Regions from separate parts of the Pseudoalteromonas sp. SM9913 genome, predicted to be linked through region 3. Evidence: predicted binding sites of a transcription regulator. Region 3 holds the regulator's gene; each other region holds the start of a gene.
The links. Region 3 encodes MetJ, which represses methionine synthesis genes. Its sites were predicted from a motif close to TAGACGTCTAGACGTCTA; they were not measured.

Region 1: the regulator MetJ is predicted to act here: its motif matches at 4,425-4,442, upstream of PSM_RS04305 (homoserine O-succinyltransferase).
Region 2: the regulator MetJ is predicted to act here: its motif matches at 4,846-4,863, upstream of PSM_RS05020 (translation initiation factor).

What each region holds. Positions count from the first base shown of each region.
Region 1 is NC_014803.1:930,827-937,737, reverse strand. Features, by position in the region: gene metH (methionine synthase) at 1-2,330, opposite strand, end outside; gene PSM_RS04310 (homocysteine S-methyltransferase family protein) at 2,341-3,411, opposite strand; gene PSM_RS04305 (homoserine O-succinyltransferase) at 3,401-4,348, opposite strand; gene ettA (energy-dependent translational throttle protein EttA) at 4,573-6,246, shown strand; gene PSM_RS04295 (PilZ domain-containing protein) at 6,384-6,746, shown strand; gene PSM_RS04290 (histone deacetylase family protein) at 6,804-6,911, shown strand, end outside.
Region 2 is NC_014803.1:1,085,892-1,092,802, reverse strand. Features, by position in the region: gene PSM_RS05045 (BatD family protein) at 1-1,399, shown strand, start outside; gene PSM_RS05040 (sigma-70 family RNA polymerase sigma factor) at 1,454-2,011, shown strand; gene PSM_RS05035 (DUF3379 family protein) at 2,011-2,763, shown strand; gene PSM_RS05030 (amino acid aminotransferase) at 2,916-4,106, opposite strand; gene PSM_RS05025 (GAF domain-containing protein) at 4,185-4,844, opposite strand; gene PSM_RS05020 (translation initiation factor) at 5,092-5,421, shown strand; gene PSM_RS05015 (bifunctional diguanylate cyclase/phosphodiesterase) at 5,437-6,911, opposite strand, start outside.
Region 3 is NC_014803.1:327,895-334,805, forward strand. Features, by position in the region: gene priA (primosomal protein N') at 1-1,794, opposite strand, end outside; gene rpmE (50S ribosomal protein L31) at 2,025-2,240, shown strand; gene PSM_RS01495 (malic enzyme-like NAD(P)-binding protein) at 2,765-4,006, shown strand; gene metJ (met regulon transcriptional regulator MetJ) at 4,076-4,396, opposite strand; gene metB (cystathionine gamma-synthase) at 4,595-5,842, shown strand; gene metL (bifunctional aspartate kinase/homoserine dehydrogenase II) at 5,892-6,911, shown strand, end outside.

The DNA.
Region 1 (6,911 bases), 600 kb from region 3:
TCGCGGATTAGCTCATCGTTACCCAGGTTTTCATCCGGTGCATAACCCCAATACTCTTTACGCACTTGTTCGTGCAAGTATTCAGCAAAGGCCTCGGCGAGCCTATCAGCAACCGCTTTTACCATTATTTTATTGTAGTCGTCTTGCTTGGCATCGAACGCATTGGCGAGGTCGTCCTCTTCTAAACCGCCTGTTACCGCAAACGCACCAAAGTAATCGGGTGTGCCTTTTGGCGCAATGTAATCGGCTAGGCAGTAGTTAGCAAAGTCGGTTTTTTCGGTTTGCTGCCGTAAATGACATGAGGTAGTTAATAGCTCTTTTCGCGTTTCGTCGGTGTAAATTTCTATATCATCGCCCACACGGTTTGCTGGGAATAAACCAATAACACCTAATGGTTGCAAAGTGCCTGACTTTTCAAGCTCATCGAGCATATCGTTGGCATCTTTAAACAAGCTTTGTGCTTGTTCGCCCACTACTTCGTCGGTCAATATGCGCGGATATTTACCGGCGATTGACCAGGTCATAAAGTACGGCGTCCAGTCTATGTATTTACGTAAAGTCGCGATTGATACATTTTTAAACTCAGTCACGCCCAACTTTTTAGGCACGGGTGGTGTGTAGTTATCCCAATCGAGCTTGGCTGCATTATCGCGGGCGCGCTGTATGGTAACTGGTTTTGAGCGCGGCTTTTTGCGTGCTTGTTGTTCGCGTACTTTGTCGTACTCGGCAGTGGTTTTAGCTAAAAATTCTGCTTTATGCTCTTTTGATAATAAATTAGACACCACACCCACGGCGCGGCTGGCGTTATTTACATACACTACGCCTTTGTCGTACTGCGGCTCTATTTTCACTGCGGTATGCGCTTTTGAGGTGGTTGCCCCACCAATCATGAGCGGCAGCTCAAAGCCACGACGTTTCATTTCTTTGGCAACATGTACCATTTCATCAAGCGATGGGGTAATTAAGCCCGAAAGGCCTATAATATCGGCTTTTTCGTCAATCGCGGTTTGCAGTATTTTATCTGCTGGCACCATTACGCCAAGGTCGATTACTTCGTAGTTATTACATTGTAGTACTACGCCAACAATGTTTTTACCTATGTCATGCACGTCACCTTTTACGGTAGCCATAACAATTTTACCGTTGGTGGCGCCTTCTTCTTTTTCGGCTTCAATGAATGGGTCAAGGTAGGCCACGGCTCGCTTCATCACACGAGCCGATTTAACCACTTGGGGTAAAAACATTTTACCGGCACCAAATAAATCCCCAACCACGTTCATGCCATCCATGAGTGGCCCTTCAATGACGTGAATAGGTTTATCGGCGCCAGCACGGCACTCTTCTGTGTCTTCATCTATAAAGGTGGTTATGCCTTTTACTAGAGCATGCTCTAGGCGCTTTTCAACCGACCAAGTGCGCCATTCTAAATCTTCTACCCGCTCAGCTTGTGCCATGCCTGAATATTTAGGCGCAAGTTCAACAAGGCGCTCGCCCGCACCGGGGTCGGTGTTAAGAATTACATCTTCTACGGCTTTACGAAGTTCCTCGGGGATGTCGTCGTAAACCGCAAGTTGCCCTGCGTTTACTATGCCCATATCCATACCCGCTTTTATAGCATGGTATAAAAACACCGAGTGAATCGCTTCACGTACTGGGTTATTACCTCTAAACGAGAACGATACGTTTGATACCCCACCCGACACTTTACAGTGCGGTAAGTTTTGCTTAATACGGCGGGTGCCTTCAATAAATTCTACGGCGTAGTTGTCGTGCTCTTCTATGCCGGTGGCAACGGCAAATATATTGGGATCGAATATAATGTCTTCTGGCGGGAAGCCAATTTCATCAACCAAAATACGGTAGCTGCGCTCACAAATTTCAAACTTACGATCGGCAGTATCGGCTTGGCCGTCGGTATCAAATGCCATCACAACAGCGGCGGCGCCAAAGCGTTTTATAATTTTAGCTTGGCGAATAAACGGCTCTTCACCCTCTTTGAGTGAAATGGAGTTAACAATGGCCTTGCCTTGAATACACTTTAAGCCTGCTTCTATTACTTCCCATTTAGAGGAGTCGACCATAATAGGTACTTTAGAAATATCAGGCTCTGAGGCAATTAAGTTTAAAAACTTCACCATGGCGGCTTTTGAGTCCAGCATGGCTTCGTCCATGTTGATATCAATAACTTGGGCGCCATTTTCTACTTGCTCGCGGGCCACATTAAGGGCGGTCTCGTAGTCTTCTTCCATGATCAAACGTTTAAACATGGCCGAGCCAGTTACGTTAGTACGCTCGCCGACATTAGTAAATACTGCAATTTGTTGGGTCATTGGCGGCTCCTTAATTTAAGTTACAGGCTTCTAGGCCTGATAAACGCATACGCACTTCAAGCTCAGGTAATTTTCGTGGTGCTGTGCCTTCAAGCCCTTTGGCAAAGGCACGAATGTGCGCAGGCGTAGTGCCGCAGCAACCGCCAACAATATTAATAAAGCCCGATTTACCCCAATCTATGATCTCTTTTGCCATGTCGTCTGCTTCTAAGTCGTATTCTCCAAACTCATTGGGTAAGCCCGCGTTAGGGTGAACAGAGACAAAGGTTTCGCACACACGCGATAGCTCTTCAACGTATTGGCGCAGTAAATCTGGCCCAAGGGCGCAATTTAAGCCGATTGAAAGCGGCTTAATATGGCGAATAGAGTTATAAAATGCTTCAGTGGTTTGCCCTGAAAGCGTACGGCCTGAGGCATCGGTAATAGTACCTGAAATCATCACTGGCAATGTGCGCCCTGCTTGTTCAAACGCTTCTTCTACCGCGAACGATGCCGCTTTTGCATTAAGCGTGTCGAATATGGTTTCGATTAAAATTATATCTACACCGCCCTCCATAAGCGCAAGGGTCGACTCAACATACGCAGTCACTAACTTATCAAAGGTGATATTACGATAGCCGGGGTCGTTTACATCCGGCGATAACGAACAGGTTTTAGACGTTGGCCCTAAAACGCCTGCTACATAGCGCGGTTTTTCTGGGGTTTTAGCGCTAAATTCGTCACATACTGCGCGGGCTAACTTAGCCGACTCTAAATTGACTTCACGGCTTATGCTCGCCATGTCGTAATCTTCCATCGAAATGGTGGTCGAGTTAAAGGTGTTGGTCTCGATAATATCGGCACCAGCGGCTAAAAAGCTGCGGTGTATATCAGTAATAATTTCTGGCTTGGTTAGGCTTAATAAATCGTTGTTGCCTTTAATAAGCACGTGCCAATCTTTAAAACGTTCACCACGGTAGTCTTGCTCTTCAAGCTTATGCGCTTGGATCATGGTTCCCATTGCACCATCTAAAATTAAAATGCGCTGTTTGAGCGCAGCGCTCAGCTCTTGATGCTTATTGTTTTGAGGATTATTCGGCATAGTTGTTAGTCCTTACGTCTTGGCTAACTAGGTTAATATCATAGGGTGTGGTTTGGTAAACGTAATAATTTAACCAGTTTGAAAACAGCAAAAACGCGTGGCTTTGCCATGTTTTAGACGGTTGCTTGCTGGCATCGTCATCAGGAAAATAGTTTTCGGGCTTTGGCGCATCAGGGCTTTTTTGTAAATCGCGCTCATATTCGGCTTTTAAACTGTCGGCATCGTATTCTGGGTGGCCGGTAATAAACACTTGGCTGCCCGATTTATTTTTAAGTAAATAAGCCCCGACTCGTTCAGAGCCCGCTAATACCACCAGCTCTTCACAGGCGTTTATTTTATTTATATCTATGTGGCCATAGCGTGAGTGCGGCACTAAAAAGGTATCGTCAAAGCCGCGGGTAAGTGCACCATGGGCAAAGTAGCATTGATGGGTAAACACTCCGCAGAGTTTGTTGTCTTTTAAATCGCGCTTTAAATTATAACGGTGATATAAAGCCGCGTGGGCAGCCCAGCACGAAAACAAGGTAGAGGTTACATGCTGCTCGGCCCAATCAATAATCACTTTGAATTCTTCCCAATACGCCACTTCTTCATACTCTAAATGTGCGAGCGGCGCACCGGTAATTAATAGTGCATCGTAATTATTATTTTTCACTTCTGAAAAGTAACGATAAAAGGTATCTAAGTGTTGCTCTGAGTTACTACTGCTACGATGCGTGTCAAGGCGCAGTAGCTCTACATTTACTTGCAGCGGAGAATTAGCCAACAAGCGAATAAACTGTACTTCGGTTTCTACTTTATTAGGCATAAGATTAAGAATAGCCAAACGCATAGGGCGTATTTCTTGCGTTTTTGCACGCGTTTTTGGCATTACAAACACGTTTTCATGACGTAAACGTGCAATAGCTGGCAATTCGTCTTCTACTGTAATTGGCATTCTTAAAGCTCCTGCTCATAAAAACCGAGAATTAATACGCTCTCATTATGAACAGAATGTCAAAAATATCAACCTCTAGATGTATAGATGTCTAAATGAAGTTTATTCACGCGGTTTGTACAAATTGAATATGTACTTTAAAACAGCCCCATTCGTTGACTGTTTCACCTGTGAGCCACTACAATACAGCATTGAAATTTTTATTATTATTGAAGGCTTCTTCCATGGTTTTACCTGATAAGTTTATATTCTCGATGAGTCGAGTATCTAAGGTTGTGCCACCAAAACGCACTATCTTAAAAGATATTTCGTTGCATTTTTTCCCTGGTGCAAAAATTGGTGTGCTAGGTCTAAATGGTTCTGGTAAATCATCATTACTACGCATTATGGCAGGTGTTGATGAAGATTTTGAAGGTGAAGCTCGCCCTCAACCAGGCACTAAAATTGGTTACTTGCCGCAAGAGCCTGTTTTGGACGAAAGCAAAACAGTTCGTGAAATTGTTGAAGAAGCTGTGGGTGAAGTAAAACATGCCCTTAACCGCCTTGACGAAGTGTATAACGAATACGCAATGGAAGGCGCTGACTTTGACGCACTGGCAAAAGAGCAAGGTGAATTAGAAGCGATTATTCAAGCGCATGATGGTCATAATATCGATAACGTATTAGAGCGTGCTGCCGATGCTCTGCGTTTACCTGAGTGGGATGCTAAAATTAAGCACCTATCGGGTGGTGAGCGCCGCCGTGTTGCTATTTGTCGTTTATTACTTGAAAAACCAGATATGCTTATTCTCGATGAGCCAACTAACCACTTAGATGCTGAGTCGGTTGCCTGGTTAGAGCGCTTTTTACATGACTACGAAGGCACCGTTGTGGCAGTAACGCATGACCGTTACTTCCTTGATAATGTTGCTGGCTGGATTTTAGAGCTTGACCGTGGTGAAGGTATTCCGTGGGAAGGTAACTACTCTTCTTGGCTTGAGCAAAAAGATGCCCGCTTACAACAAGAGCAAAAATCTGAAAAAGCACGTCAAAAATCAATTGCACAAGAACTTGAGTGGGTGCGTTCAAACCCTAAAGGTCGTCAAGCTAAGTCAAAAGCACGTATGGCACAGTTTAGCGAGCTACAACAGTCTGATTACCAAAAACGTAACGAAACCAACGAATTGTTTATTCCACCTGGCCCACGTTTAGGTGACCAAGTATTAGAAGTAAACAACTTACGTAAAAGCTTTGGCGACCGCGTATTAATAGACGATTTAAGCTTTACCATGCCTAAAGGCGCTATTGTGGGTATTATTGGTGCCAATGGTGCAGGTAAATCAACGCTATTCAAAATGCTAAGCGGTGAAGAGCAGCCAGATAGCGGTAATATCAGCATTGGTGAAACAGTAGAACTGGCAACTGTTGATCAGTTCCGTGGCAACATGGACGAAAGCAAAACGGTATTCCAAGAAATCTCTGATGGCCAAGATGTACTAAAAATTGGTAACTTTGAGTTCCCAAGCCGTGCTTATGTTAGCCGTTTTAACTTTAAAGGTAACGATCAACAAAAGTTTGTTAAAGACCTTTCAGGTGGAGAGCGCAACCGTTTACACCTAGCTAAGCTGTTAAAAGCAGGCGGCAACGTAGTACTACTGGATGAGCCAACCAATGACTTGGACGTTGAAACATTACGTGCCCTTGAGAATGCTATTTTAGAATTCCCTGGTTGTGTCATGTGTATCTCGCATGACCGTTGGTTCCTTGACCGTATTGCTACACACATTTTAGATTACCGTGACGAAGGCCAAATTAACTTCTTTGATGGTAACTACACTGAGTACGAAGAGTGGCTTAAAAAGACCCTTGGCGCAGAAGCTGCACAGCCTAAGCGTATTAAGTACAAAAAAATTGGCTAACAGCCACAGTGAATAAGTTAAAAGCCCTGCATTTTATGCGGGGCTTTTTTATGCGAGCTATTTTTATCTTTGAGCAAATTGGCGTGTTGAGCATTACCAGCTATGCTTATTATAAATAACAACTTTATAAGATTATTATGCAAAACCGTCGGCAATTTTCTCGTATTATGTTCTCTACAGCAGCGCAATTGGAAACGGCTAGCTCCCAGTATGCATGTACCCTATTAGATATTTCTTTACATGGTGCACTGATCACTAAAAGCGATGCCTTTACAGGCAACAAAAATGACGAAGCAATATTACGTTTTACCTTGCCACAAAGCGATATTGAAATAAAAATGCCGGTGGTTATTCGTCATATCGAAGAAAATCATATTGGTCTTAAATGTCATAACATTGATATAGACAGCATTACGCATTTAAAGCGCTTGGTTGAACTAAACCTTGCTGATGAAACATTATTACACCGTGAGCTTGAAACGCTTATTTACCAAACATAAATAGACGCACTGCGTGAAGTTGATTACCATAATCAAAAATAATTAAACGACGCAGATATGAGTTTAAATCCCAATCTACCTTTAGTTTATCATCCTAATTACTCGTTTAGTTTTGATCCCAAACACCGCTTTGTAATGAGTAAATTTGCACAGCTACACCAGCAT
Region 2 (6,911 bases), 760 kb from region 3:
AACCTCTTGGTCTGTTAAACTAATGACCCGCAAGGCGGGTGAATACACCATTCCCAGTTTTAGTGTTGCAGGGCTAAACTCGCAACCAATTAGTTTATCGGTTAAAGAGCGCAGCAGCGACGCAGATAAAAATAACGATATATTTTTAAAAACCTCACTCTCAAACAACAGCTTATTTGTACAAGAGGCTGGCGTTTACACCATTAAGCTTTACTTAGCCAAAGAGCTTCTTGATGGCAGCTTAAGTGCGCCAAGTATGGAAAATGCACAACTTACCCAACTCGGTAAACAAAGCGAAGATTATGAACTGGTTAACGGTAAACGTTATTTAGTGATCACCCGTAATTATTTAATTCAGCCCCAAAAAAGTGGCGCCTACACTATTGCAGCTCCCGTTTTTCAGGGGCGTATTCAGCAAAACTATCGTCAATTGGAAGTGTCAGCGCTTGGCGATGAGCAGCAAATTGAAATTAAACCTATCCCTGAAAACTATCAAGGAGACTGGTTACCCAGTGAACTGGTGAGCTTAACCGAGCAATGGCAGCCAGAGGATAATACCGTTGAAGCCGGCACGCCGATAACACGTACAATTATGCTCACCGCGCTAGGGGTGACTAAAGAGCAGTTACCCGAAATTGATATGCCTACTATTAATGGTATTCGCAGCTACCCTGATGAAAAAGAAACCAATAATGCGGTACGTGATGGTCGAGTGGTATCGCAGCAAAGCGCCTCGTATGCGCTACTGCCACAAACACCTGGCACTTACACATTACCTGAAATTAGCTTGCCTTGGTATAACACCAAAATGAATCGAATTAGTTACGCGACCTTACCTGAGCGTACTATTACAGTAACCCCCAGTACAACAGCGCCAGTGCAAACGCTTAATCCGCCAGCTGAAAACAACCTAAATAACACTATGGCAGAGTCAACGGAGCAAGCAGTTACAGTGCAACAGCAAACTGTCACACCACTGTGGCTAATTATTGTGGCCTCGCTTGGTTATGTTTTATGGATTGCGACGGTGATTTTTTACTTTATTAAACGCCCAGCTAAAGAAGTGCAACAAGCGGCTCAAACAACTAATAAAACAAATCAACAACCATCTTTAAAAGCCCTGCTGGTATTAGCTAAAAGCCATGACGAAAAAGCATTTTACGATGCGCTTAATCAGTATGCACTAACCCTTACAGGTAAAAAGGTAGGGGCCTTATCCCATTTATGCGCTATGATAAACAACTCAGAGTTCACCGCGCAGGTAAACGATTTACAAGCACAGTTGTACAGTAAGCAAACGGCTAGCGCCAACTTAGACGCTATAGTTAGCATGTTAAAGGCACATCAATCGCAAACAGCTAAGCCATCATCACCTGCGTTAAAAGAGCTGTATTCTTGATCTCAATTGTATTTTGCTTTTTTGGCCTATAATAATTTTAATTAAAAAGTGCTTATGTTTGGAAATAAAAAATCGAATGATCGGGTCTTATTAAATATGGCTGAAAAACAACAACGCTACGAAGCCCTGGTTCACGTTTATCATAAGGAACTCTATCGCTTCGCTTACTGGTTATGTAACGATCCGAATATTGCAGATGACTTAGTGCAAGAAACCTTTTTACGTGCTTGGCGCTCGCTTGACTCGTTACTCGATCAAAAAGCAGCTAAGCCATGGTTGCTAACAATTTTAAGACGTGAAAATGCAAGGCGCTTTGAGCGCAAGCAATTTGATTACAGTGATGTAGACAACGACACGCTAGTGGATCAAACCAGTCATTCTTTAGATGATGAAATGGAGCAAACCGTTATTCAACGGCAAATTTCGTTGTTGGCCGATGAATACAAAGAGCCGCTACTATTACAAGTGGTTATGGGCTGCTCTGGGGATGAAATTGCAGACATACTCGATTTAAACAAAAATACGGTTATGACACGTTTATTTCGAGCAAAAAATCAACTTAAAGAGGCACTAAGCCGTGATGATGAACAACTTAAAGGGGCATCAAAATAATGGATGAACTTGAGTTTCGTCGCCGCACGATTGCACAGCCAAACGAGCTAGACAAAGAACTACTGGAATTTGCAAACAGCAGTCCCGATAGACAACAATTTTTAAATGAAAACAAAACATTTGATAAGCAACTCAATGATGCGCTTGATATTCCTGTGCCTGACAACCTTGCTGAACGGATTATTTTAAACACCTCGTTAAAAGAAAAAGTCAGAAAAGATGAGCTTGAACAAAAAGACAATGTCATTGATTCACGCTCACGCTTTAAGTTTGACCGTGTATATTTGGCGTTCGCTGCTTCATTTGTGATTGCGGTAAGTGCGTTTATGTTTAGCACAGAGCAAAACTTGAATCATGCGGCTGGCGAGCATGCATTGGCGCATGTTTATCATGAACTTAACGCGTTAAATAAAACTCAACCTATCAGCTTACAAACAGTCAATGAAAAGCTGGCTTTACTTGGCGGTCAACTTAATGATTTACCTGGGAAAGTTACTTATGTTAACTTTTGCGATTTTCAAGGCGAGAAAGGCATCCATTTAGTGTTTGAATCGGACTTTGGCCCTATGACCGTGTTTATTGTCCCTAGTGATAACAAAGTCTTTGAAATTGGCTCGGGTGACTTTAGTGACTCTCGCTACGTAGGCCATATAAGCCGAGGAAAACAAGCTGATACTGTACTAATAGCAAGCCTAGGCTCACCGGTTGATATGTATAATGAACGTATTGCAGGCGCTATTCGCTGGCTGTAATACCAATTTGTATAAATATTTGAACAATTTAACGAGTTAAACTCCCTTATATCTAAGCAGATTGATATAAGGGGATGGGTATTACAAACAATAAAAAAACCGCAACGAGTGTGCGGTTTTTTTATTGCTAATAAGCTAAAACTTATTATTGGTTACTTACATACATCAGCAACAGCGTTAGCAAAGTAATCGATGTTTGCTTGACTAATTCCCGCCACGTTTACACGGCTAGAGCCCACAATATAAATACCGTAGTCTTTTTGTAGACGCTCGATTTGCTCTTTATTAATACCTAAGAAAGAGAACATACCGTGTTGGCGGTCTATAAATGAGAAGTCTTGAGCAATGTCTTTGGCTGCAAGGCTGTCTTTAATTAAACTACGTAAACCATTAATACGGTTACGCATTTCATCAAGTTCACTGTGCCATAACTGCGTTAACTCTGTGCTGCTTAAAATGGTGTTTACAATGTCTGCACCGTGCGCTGGCGGCATAGAATAAATGCTACGTACCACACTTAATAATACCGAGTTTGAAATATCAGCGGTTGCACTGTCTTTTGCAATAATTGAACACGCACCAATACGCTCACGGTATAAGCCAAAGTTTTTAGAACATGATGAACAAATGATCAACTCTTCAACCGCATTGGCTAAAATACGTAAACCATTCGCATCTTCTTCTAAAGAAGAACCAAAACCTTGGTATGCAATATCAATCAATGGCGTAAAGCCCACATCTTTTGCAAGTTCAGCAATGGTATTCCATTGTGTTTCGTTTAAATCCATACCACTTGGGTTGTGACAACATGCATGTAATAACACAACATCGCCCTTAGGCACCTGTGTTAATGTTTCAACCATTTCATCAAACAATAAATCTTTGTTTTCGTAGTCGTAGTATGGGTATTCTTTAACAGTTAAGCCTGCAGCTTCAAATAAGCTAATGTGGTTAGCCCACGTTGGGTTAGTAACCCATACAGTAGCGCCTGGGTTACAACGTACAATAAATTCTGCTGCAACACGAAGTGCGCCTGTACCACCAGGTGCTTGTGCTGTGCGTACGCGATTAGCTAATAATGCCGGGTGCTCACCAAGAAGAAGATTTTCCATTTGTTGACAGTAATCTAAGTTACCAGCAAGACCAATGTAAGATTTGCTCATTTCATTTTCTAAACGAAACGCTTCTGCTTTTTTTACTGACTTTAATACCGGGGTATTCCCCTGCTCGTCTTTATATACACCAACCCCTAAGTCAATCTTATTAGGGTTAGTATCTTGCTTATAGGCCGCCATAAGGCCAAGAATAGGGTCTGTTGGTAATGGTTTTAATACTGAGAACATTGACTATCTCTTCGTTATTTAGGGGTTAGCTGTTGCGCTAAGCTTAACATAAAAACTCACTCGATTGACCAGTGTTATTTACACTAAAAAGTGAGGAATTTTAATACAGCATGCAATTAATAACGCGAGTGTCGCATTATCAAAAAAATCCGTGCTAAAGGCTTCGCCATCGACAATGCCAATGCACTGCTTTTGCGCATTAAATAGTGGTAAACAGGCCTCTGCTTTTACTTTCGGATCGCAGGTGTAATACTCACCACCCGCGGCTAAATATTGCTCAACATTATTAATGACACGTCCTTTACCACTGAGTGCCACTTGCACATTATTACTGCCGGTTGCAAATTCAGCGGTGAGCGGAAATAAAGGGCGACTCGGTGCACCAAAATAAGCGAGCTTTAATAACTGCTCGCCTTCAGGGGTGGCCGTATTTTGATAGATGCCATACCAATCTAACTGGGTGTTTTCGATTACATAGTCAACAATCAACTGAAGTTGCGCTAACTTTGCCGTTGTTTGCGTATTTTGGCTAACGTAATCGTTTAAATTAAACGGCTCATCTTGCAAGTAGCCGAATAAACTACATGCGCCACCTTCACCGAGTTCTGGAATTTGATACTGCCAACGCACGGCCGGTGCAGCATTGCTATTTAAGTACTGCTCAAGCTTTTCTAGCTCAGCATTAATTAACTGTTGCTCTACATTAAGCTGAGCTTGCTCTAAATAAGAATTTATCATTTGGCCATCCATACATCTATAATGCCGAAATAGTAGCATGGATATTTTTATAGCGCTAGCCAATTTAAAGCGCTTTTTAAAATCCTTAAGCACTTTTATTCATAAGCACTATTGCGGTACTTAAACAGAGGATGTTTATCTTTGCGGGATTAAAAGGTGTTCAGCTTAGGCGCAAAAATTACGCCTTTGCGTCACAAATTTGTTATTATTTAGCCCAATATTAGATTCAATCTTAGATAGGTTAATTATGAGTGATAATCACTTAGTGTATTCAACAGCAACAGGGCGAATTGACCAGCCAAAGCCAGAAAAAGAACTGGATGTAAAACTATTTAAAGACGGGTCTATTCGCATAGAGCGTCAAACCAAAGGTCGAAAAGGTAAAGGCGTAATGCTAGTTGTAGGATTAGATCCCCAACAGCACGATTTAAAAAAGTTAGCAAAAACAATAAAAAGTAAGATGGGCCAAGGTGGCGCAGTAAAAGAAGGAGTTATTGAAGTACAAGGTGATGATCGCGATAAGTTAAAGGCGATTTTAGAAGGATTAAAGTTTAAGGTGAAAATTGCGGGTGGTTAACCCGCAATTTTTGTTCTATTCAGGGACTTTTAACGCAGCTAATTGATCAAACAACACAGGGATATCGGCTTCGGCTACGGGCTTACTAAAGTAATAGCCTTGCACAATAAAACAATTATTGTTTTGTAAAAATTCAACTTGCTCTATTGTTTCAACCCCTTCAGCAACCACATCAAGCTTGAGCTTTTGTGCCATCGCAATAATCGCAGCGGTGATCTCCATATCATTATCATCTTCAGGGATATCTTTAACAAACGAGCGGTCAATTTTAAGAATATCAACAGGAAAACGTTTAAGGTAACTCAACGAAGAATAGCCCGTACCAAAATCGTCAATAGAAATTGAAATACCCAGCTTTTTCAATTGATGTAGCTGATCAATAGCCGCCTCAACATTACCCATTAGCATGCTCTCAGTCAGTTCAAGGTGCAGGCTTTTAGCATTAATTTGCGTCTCTATGATTATTTTTTTCAGCATAGGTACTAAGCTTGCGTCTTTAAACTGCCTTGCTGACAGGTTTATCGACATGTTGCTCGCTCTACCTTGTTGCTCTAGTCGTTTAGTGAACTCACACGCTTGTTGTAATACCCACTTACCAAGTTCCACAATTAAACCCGTTGCCTCAGCAATAGGAATAAATTTGGTAGGTGGAATGAATTCCTGCGTAGGATGGAACCAGCGAAGCAATGCTTCATATCCCACTACACTATTATCGCGACAATCAACTTGTGGCTGATAATGCAGTGTGAGTTGTTTTTCTTTAATTGCATGGCGCAACTCATTTTCAAGGAATAATCGCTCATTGGCGGCTGCATTTAGATCTTGGCTATAAAAGTGGAACGTATTGCGCCCTTTCGCTTTTGCTTCATACATGGCTAAATCGGCATGTTTTAATAACTGATCTTCTTCTAAGCTATCAAATGGCGCCAAAGTAATACCAATACTGGCACTAACAATCACTTCGTTACTACCTAATTTTATTGGCTGATTTAACGTTTTTTGAATGGTGTCAGCGACTTCCGATGCTTCTTTTTGATGCTCAATACCACTGAGTAATACCGCAAACTCATCACCGCCTAAACGGGCTATAGTATCTTCTGCTCGTAAGCGCTGCTTTAAGCGTGTTGCCACTTCAACCAATAGTTGATCGCCTGCATCATGACCTAAAGTATCGTTAATACGCTTAAATTCATCCAGATCAAAATAAAATAAAGCAAACGAGTAACGCCCTCTTTCAGCAAGCGCCATCGACTTTCTAAGCTGCATTCTAAAGAATGTACGATTAGCAAGCCCGGTTAATGTGTCGAAGTAAGCGAGCTGTTCCATTTTGCGTTGGCTTTCTTTTACAAATGAAATATCTTGCGCTGAAGCAACGTAACTGGTGATTTTTCCACCATCTTCACGAATAGGTGACACACTCAGCGATACCCATATGGGTGGCTTGTTTTGCGCTTCAATAAGGGTATCCCCTCGCCAGTAATTACGGTTGC
Region 3 (6,911 bases):
GTGCGTTTGTAATAATACTTCACCGGGCTCGCCAGAACGTCCCGCGCGTCCTGCAACTTGTGTTACTAATTGTGCTAAATGCTCAGTAGCCCTAAAGTCACACGAATACAAACCACTATCGACATCTAAAATAAGTACTAAGCTAACATCAGCAAAATGGTGACCTTTTGCCAGCATTTGCGTACCAACTAAAATACGTGCGCCGCCTTGATTTATTTCATCCAGTGCTTTTTCAAGGCTACCTTTACGCCGAGTTGAATCACGGTCGATACGGCTGATCGGGGTGTCTGCAAATTCACTACTCAAAAACTCTTCTATTTGCTCGGTGCCTTTGCCGTTAGGAAAGATTTGCGTACTACCACAGTCAGGGCATTGATGCGGTACATGATATTGATCGCCACAATGGTGGCAAATCATTTGGCCTATTGCCTTATGAAAAGTCGCACTGGTGCTGCAGCGGTTACATTCACTCAACCAACCACATTCATGACAAATCAAAGTAGGAGAAAACCCACGGCGATTTAAAAATACCATCACCTGCTTTCCCCTATTCAGGTGCTGGCGCATTATTGCAAGACTGGCATGTGCAATACCGGCTCGATCAGGCTGACCTTTCATGTCGAGCAGCTTAAACTGATTATCGGTGGCGGTTTGTGCGCGCTCACTTAATGTAAGCAACTGGTATTTGTTATTAATAGCTTTATGCAGTGTTTCTAGTGCTGGCGTAGCGCTACCCAAAATAAGTGGAATTTGATGCTGATAGGCACGATACGCAGCTAAATCACGGGCATGGTAGCGTAAAGTGTCTTGTTGTTTAAATGAGGCATCATGCTCCTCATCAACCACAATCATCCCAAGCTTTAAAAATGGCAGAAAAATACTCGAACGGGTGCCTATAACAATGGCACAACTGCCTTTTTCGCAAAAACGCCATGTTTGTAGACGTTCGTTATCGGTTAATGCCGAGTGCCATAACATAATAGGAGTGTCAGGAAAGCGACGTCTAAAACGATTGACCGTTTGAGGCGTTAGCCCGATTTCAGGAACGAGCACTAACGCCTGTTCGCCACGTTTTAATACTTCTTCTAGGCATTGCAGGTAAACTTCGGTTTTTCCGCTGCCAGTGACACCTTCTAGCAAAAAACTATTAAACCCCGTACTTTGATTAATTGCAGTGCAGGCAATGGCTTGCTCTTTATTTAAACGGGGTTTGCTGCCAACCGTTGGCGAGGTATGTTGCCATTGATTGTCGTGCTCAATGGTTTGAACTATTAGCTTTTTATCTAAAAGGGTATCAATGGTTTTTTTATTAAACCCGAGAGCTTTGAGTTCGGTTAATGATGATTTACCTGATGCTGATAATTGCTTAAGCAAATTAAGCTGTGTTTTAGCTTTTAAAGACGGTAAAAATGCTCCCTTTTCGCTTAATGTCACCATGTTTATACTGGTTTTATCAGGGCACTCACCTTGGCGCAGTGCACTGGGCAATGCAATATGAATAGTTTCACCGAGTGGATAGCAATAATAACGCGCTGTAAATTTCAGTAGCTCTAAATGCTGCGCAGATAACACCGGTGAGTCGTCAATAACTTCAATAATAGATTTTATTTTGCCTTCGGGGACTGCTGTTTCCGTTTTTAAGCTAAGAATAACCGCTACTTTACGTTGATTACCAAAAGGGACTAACACGCGCATACCAGGCTGTAATTGAGTCAGAGGTACTAATTGCTCATCCACTTTATAATCAAAGGTGCGAGGCAAGGGGACTTTTATTGCAACTTCAGCAAAACGCATAACAACTCAACCAATTAACGTAATGGTTTAATGTACTAAAAATAGCATTAAAAGCCTACCGACAAATCAGTAATGAATAGGTGTTTGCCGACTTTTTAGCAAAAAGGGTAATTAAAGCTTGTGTGCGTGCGGGTTGTTGGATAAAATTCGCGACCAATAAATTTGTTTTAACGACGTATGGTGCCAGACTTCGGGTTTGGAGAGCGATGCGGCCTTAACTAGAGGTTCCTATGAAAGAAGGTATTCACCCTAAGTACGAAGTAATTTCTGCAACTTGTTCATGCGGAAACAAATTCGAAACTCGTTCTACTCTGTGTAAAGACATTCACTTAGACGTATGTTCTGCGTGTCACCCGTTTTACACTGGTAAGCAAAAGATTTTAGACACTGGCGGCCGTGTTGATCGCTTCAACAAGCGCTTCGGTGCACTTAGCAGCAAAAAATAATTTTTTGTTTCTATGTAAAAAAAGCACCTTAGGGTGCTTTTTTTGTGGCCAAAATTTACTTTCCTACCTGCTTTCTTAGCAATTTTGTATTTATTTTTTTTGCATAACTATTTCCTGTTCTTATTCTGAGTATGCATAAACATTTGCAGACAAAACAGCCAATATTCTCTATATTTTTATTTGTTAAACTTTAAAGATGGTACTCAAATGCAGGTAACGTGAGGTTATTTGTGTTTAAAGTTAAATAAAATTCGGTATTTCACTATTTTAATTTAAGACTAAAAAATACGCTTTATAAAAATAGAACAAGGGCAAAAAGTACCTGTATTTTTCATTTTTATGACGAATTTATATTTTAAAAATGTCAGGATAATCTAGGGAAGTTGCTGATAAATCACTTAAAATTAACAGTTCTAGCATATAACAGGATAGACCTGATATTGCTTGGAATTTAAAAATAATAAAGGTATCGTAGATTAAAACTACCTCTCACTTTAACTTAAATTGCAGGATATAATCGCGTTATGTCAGATTTTCGTGAACAAGCACTACATTACCATGCCCATCCCGTTCCAGGTAAAATCAGTATTGAGCTGACCAAGCCCGCTGAGACGGTTAAAGACCTCGCGCTCGCATACAGCCCGGGTGTCGCAGAACCTGTTCGTGAAATTGCCGCTGATCCAGCAAATGCCTACAAATATACTGGTAAAGGAAATATGGTTGCGGTTATTACTAACGGCACCGCAATTTTAGGCTTAGGTAATTTAGGTCCACTGGCTTCAAAACCCGTTATGGAAGGTAAAGCGCTACTATTTAAGCGTTTTGCAGGGTTAGACTCTATAGATATTGAAGTTAAGCACCGTACTACCGAAGACTTTATTAACACGGTGGCTAATATTGCCGACACCTTTGGTGGAATTAATTTAGAAGATATTAAAGCGCCCGAGTGTTTTGAAATAGAAAAAGCGCTTATAGAGCGTTGTAGCATTCCTGTTTTTCATGATGATCAGCATGGTACGGCTATTGTAACGGCTGCGGGTATGCTAAACGCGCTGGAAGTACAGGGCAAAGCAATTGAAGATGCAATTATTGTATGTTTAGGTGCCGGCGCTGCAGCTGTTGCCTGTATGGAGCTTTTAATTAAATGTGGCGCGTTGCGTGAACATATTTATATGTTAGATCGCAAAGGAGTTATTCATACGCGTCGTGATGACTTGAATGAATATAAGCAATTATTTGCAAACAATACCGATAAACGTACTTTACAAGATGTAATTGAAGATGCCGATGTGTTTGTGGGTGTATCGGGCCCTAACTTATTAGCCCCTGAAGATTTAAAATTAATGGCTGATAGACCCGTGGTATTTGCTTGTTCAAACCCCGATCCTGAAATCGATCCGCAATTAGCACACGCTGCACGTAACGATTTAATTATGGCTACAGGTCGCTCTGATTATCCGAATCAAGTTAATAACGTATTGTGTTTTCCGTTTATTTTCCGTGGTGCGTTAGATGTACGTGCCAGTGAAATAAACGACGAGATGAAAATTGCTGCTGTAGAAGCAATTCGCAGTATTGCTAAAGAGCCCGTGCCAACTGAAGTGCTTACTGCCGCAGGCATCGACAAATTAGAGTTTGGTGCTAAATATATTATACCAAAACCAATGGATCCACGTTTGTTACCACGTATAGCTAAAGCGGTTGCGCAGGCGGCGGTAGACTCTGGCGTTGCACAAATTGATATGCCAGAAAACTACATGGCGTAATTGTTAAGTGTAAATTAGCGCAAAAAAAACCTCAGCTATTTGCTGAGGTTTTTTTGTATAAAGACCCTTCTAGTCTTCATTTAAAATAGGCACTTCTAGTCCCATTTCTTGCATTATTTTCTTCACTTCTTCAGGTACTTTTTCTGCGTTATCTTTACGCAAATCATCATCATTAGGCAGCGGTTGCCCGGTAAACGCATGCAAAAACGCTTCGCATAAAAGCTCGCTATTTGTTGCATGACGTAAGTTGTTTATTTGACGACGAGTACGTTCATCAGTTAATACTTTTAATACATTTAGCGGGATCGAAACGGTGATCTTCTTTACTTGTTCGGATTTTTTCCCGTGTTCTGCGTATGGGTGAATATATTCACCATTCCATTTAGCCATAAGATGTATCGTTGCCTCAGATTATAAATTGCTCACACAGCATCAAAGCGTGTAAATATGCGTGAAATTCTATCGGTTTAAAAAAGATAGTCAAATACTAGTTATTTAGCTATCTAGACATTTAAATGTTTTGACATCTTAAATTGCATGCGCTACATTTTAGACGTCTAAACATCCAAATTAGTAAAGGTAGCGAAAATGAGTGAAAAAAATAAGGCAACAATTGCTGTTCGTAGTGGAATAGAAGCCGACAAACAGCATGGTGCGGTTGTTCCACCGCTTTATTTATCAACAACTTACTCATTTGCTGACTTTGATACAAAGCGCCAATATGATTATGGCCGCAGTGGTAACCCCAATCGTGACATTTTGGCTGAGGCGCTCACGGAGCTTGAAGGTGGCGCTAAAGGCATTATTACCGCAACAGGCATGGCAGCCGTTCACCTAACAACACAATTACTTAATAGTGACGATACGTTAGTGATCCCTCATGACTGTTATGGGGGCAGCTATCGCTTATTTACTTCGCTAGAAAAGCGCGGCTTATTAAAACTAGAAGTGGTCGATTTTACCAAAAGCGACAGTTTGACACGCATCCTTGCTATTAAACCTAAGCTGATTTGGATTGAAACACCTAGCAATCCTATTTTACGCCTAACAGATATTAAAGCGGTAACTGATACAGCTAAACAGTGTGGTGCACTGGTTGCCGCCGACAACACGTTTTTATCGCCAGCATTACAAAACCCGATTAAGTTTGGCGCTGATATTGTGGTGCACTCAACCACAAAATATATCAATGGCCATTCAGACGTTGTTGGTGGCGCGGTTATCGCAGCGACTGCTGAGTTAGGTGAAGAGTTAGCGTGGTGGGCAAATAACATTGGCATCACTGGCGCGCCATTTGATAGCTATTTAACGCTCAGAGGCTTACGTACGTTAAACGTGCGTTTAAGGCAACACCAAGAAAATGCACTCGCCATTGCACAGTATTTAGAACGCTCCCAGTTTGTTGCCCAAGTTTACTACCCAGGTCTTGAATCACACCCTCAACATGCGCTAGCTAAGGCGCAGCAGCTTGGCTTTGGTGCTATGGTTAGTTTTGATATAAAAGGCGATATAAACGATGCTGCAGCGTTTTTAACGCGCTTAAATGAATTTAGCTTAGCGGAATCATTAGGTGGAGTAGAAAGTTTGATTTGTCACCCTGCGACTATGACCCACGCCGGCATGGACGCAACCGCGCGTGCAGAAGCCGGAGTAGGCGACACGCTTATTCGTATCTCGGTGGGTATTGAAGATGTAAATGATTTACTCGCTGACTTAGACAGGGTATTTAATTTGGTGCGCCCAGGGCAAGCCAATCCCGGCCTATCGGCAAAAAGTGGTGCTAGTGAATCATTTGGTTCAGCAAAGTTAAACGCGGCGCATCCGGCGTTATGGTAGTGCATACCAATCTTCAAAATACAAAACATAAATGCGAGTCGGTATTAATATGGTAAATCAGGTTCATAAATTTGGTGGTTCGAGTTTAAGCTCAGCGGATCGCTTTAAAAGTGTCGCAAATATTATTTTAACTCATGCTCAAGCTGGGGATTGTGTGGTGGTATCGGCTGCCGGTAAAACCACCGACACCTTAGTTAAACTGTGGCAAAGCTATCAACAGCAAGACACTCAAGCTATTGCTGATATTGTATTGCTATTGAGCAACCATCAAATAGCTCTGATTGAGCAATTATTAATAGCTAACGCTAAGCACCATGCGCTTGATTTACTTGAAACTGAGCTCAGTATTATTACCAAGCAGGCTAAGCAAGGAACATTAGCTGAAGCTGCGTTATTAGCACATGGTGAATTGTGGTCTGCAAGGTTACTAAGCGCTTACTTAGAACAGCTTAACGTTAGCGCTTGTGCCCATGACGCTAGGCAGTTATTTACGTTAGATGCCGGACAGCTGCAGCATGCTAATAATCAGCAGCAGTGCTTAAAAGCCATACAGACGAGTAAAATTAATGTAGTTACGGGGTTTATTGCGGCTGATTTACATAGTGAAACAGTGACCTTAGGGCGAAATGGCAGTGATTACAGTGCCACTTTATTAGCGCGGTATTGCAATGCTAAAAAAGTCTCTATTTGGACTGACACTCAAGGTGTTTTTAGTACTGATCCGCGTAAGGTTGCTAATGCGGTTAAGTATGCGCGAGTGTGCCGTGATCAAGCTAATTTATTAGCGAGGTTAGGTAATCCAGTATTACACGCTAAAACATTATCGCCATTAAAAGATACCGATATAGAATTAGTTGTTCGCAGTAGTTACGATCCTCAAGGCAGTCATACCGAAATAGTTAAACTAGGAATGAGTAAACAAAAACGCTTTTTAACCACAGTAAATAATGTGGATTTACTCATTGTTGATGATCTGAGTGAAGGCGAAGTAGCACATGTTAGCCAACTTATTCAGCATAGTTTGCATCACTTTGAACACGAAGGCGAAATCTACTTACTAGTCCCTGCG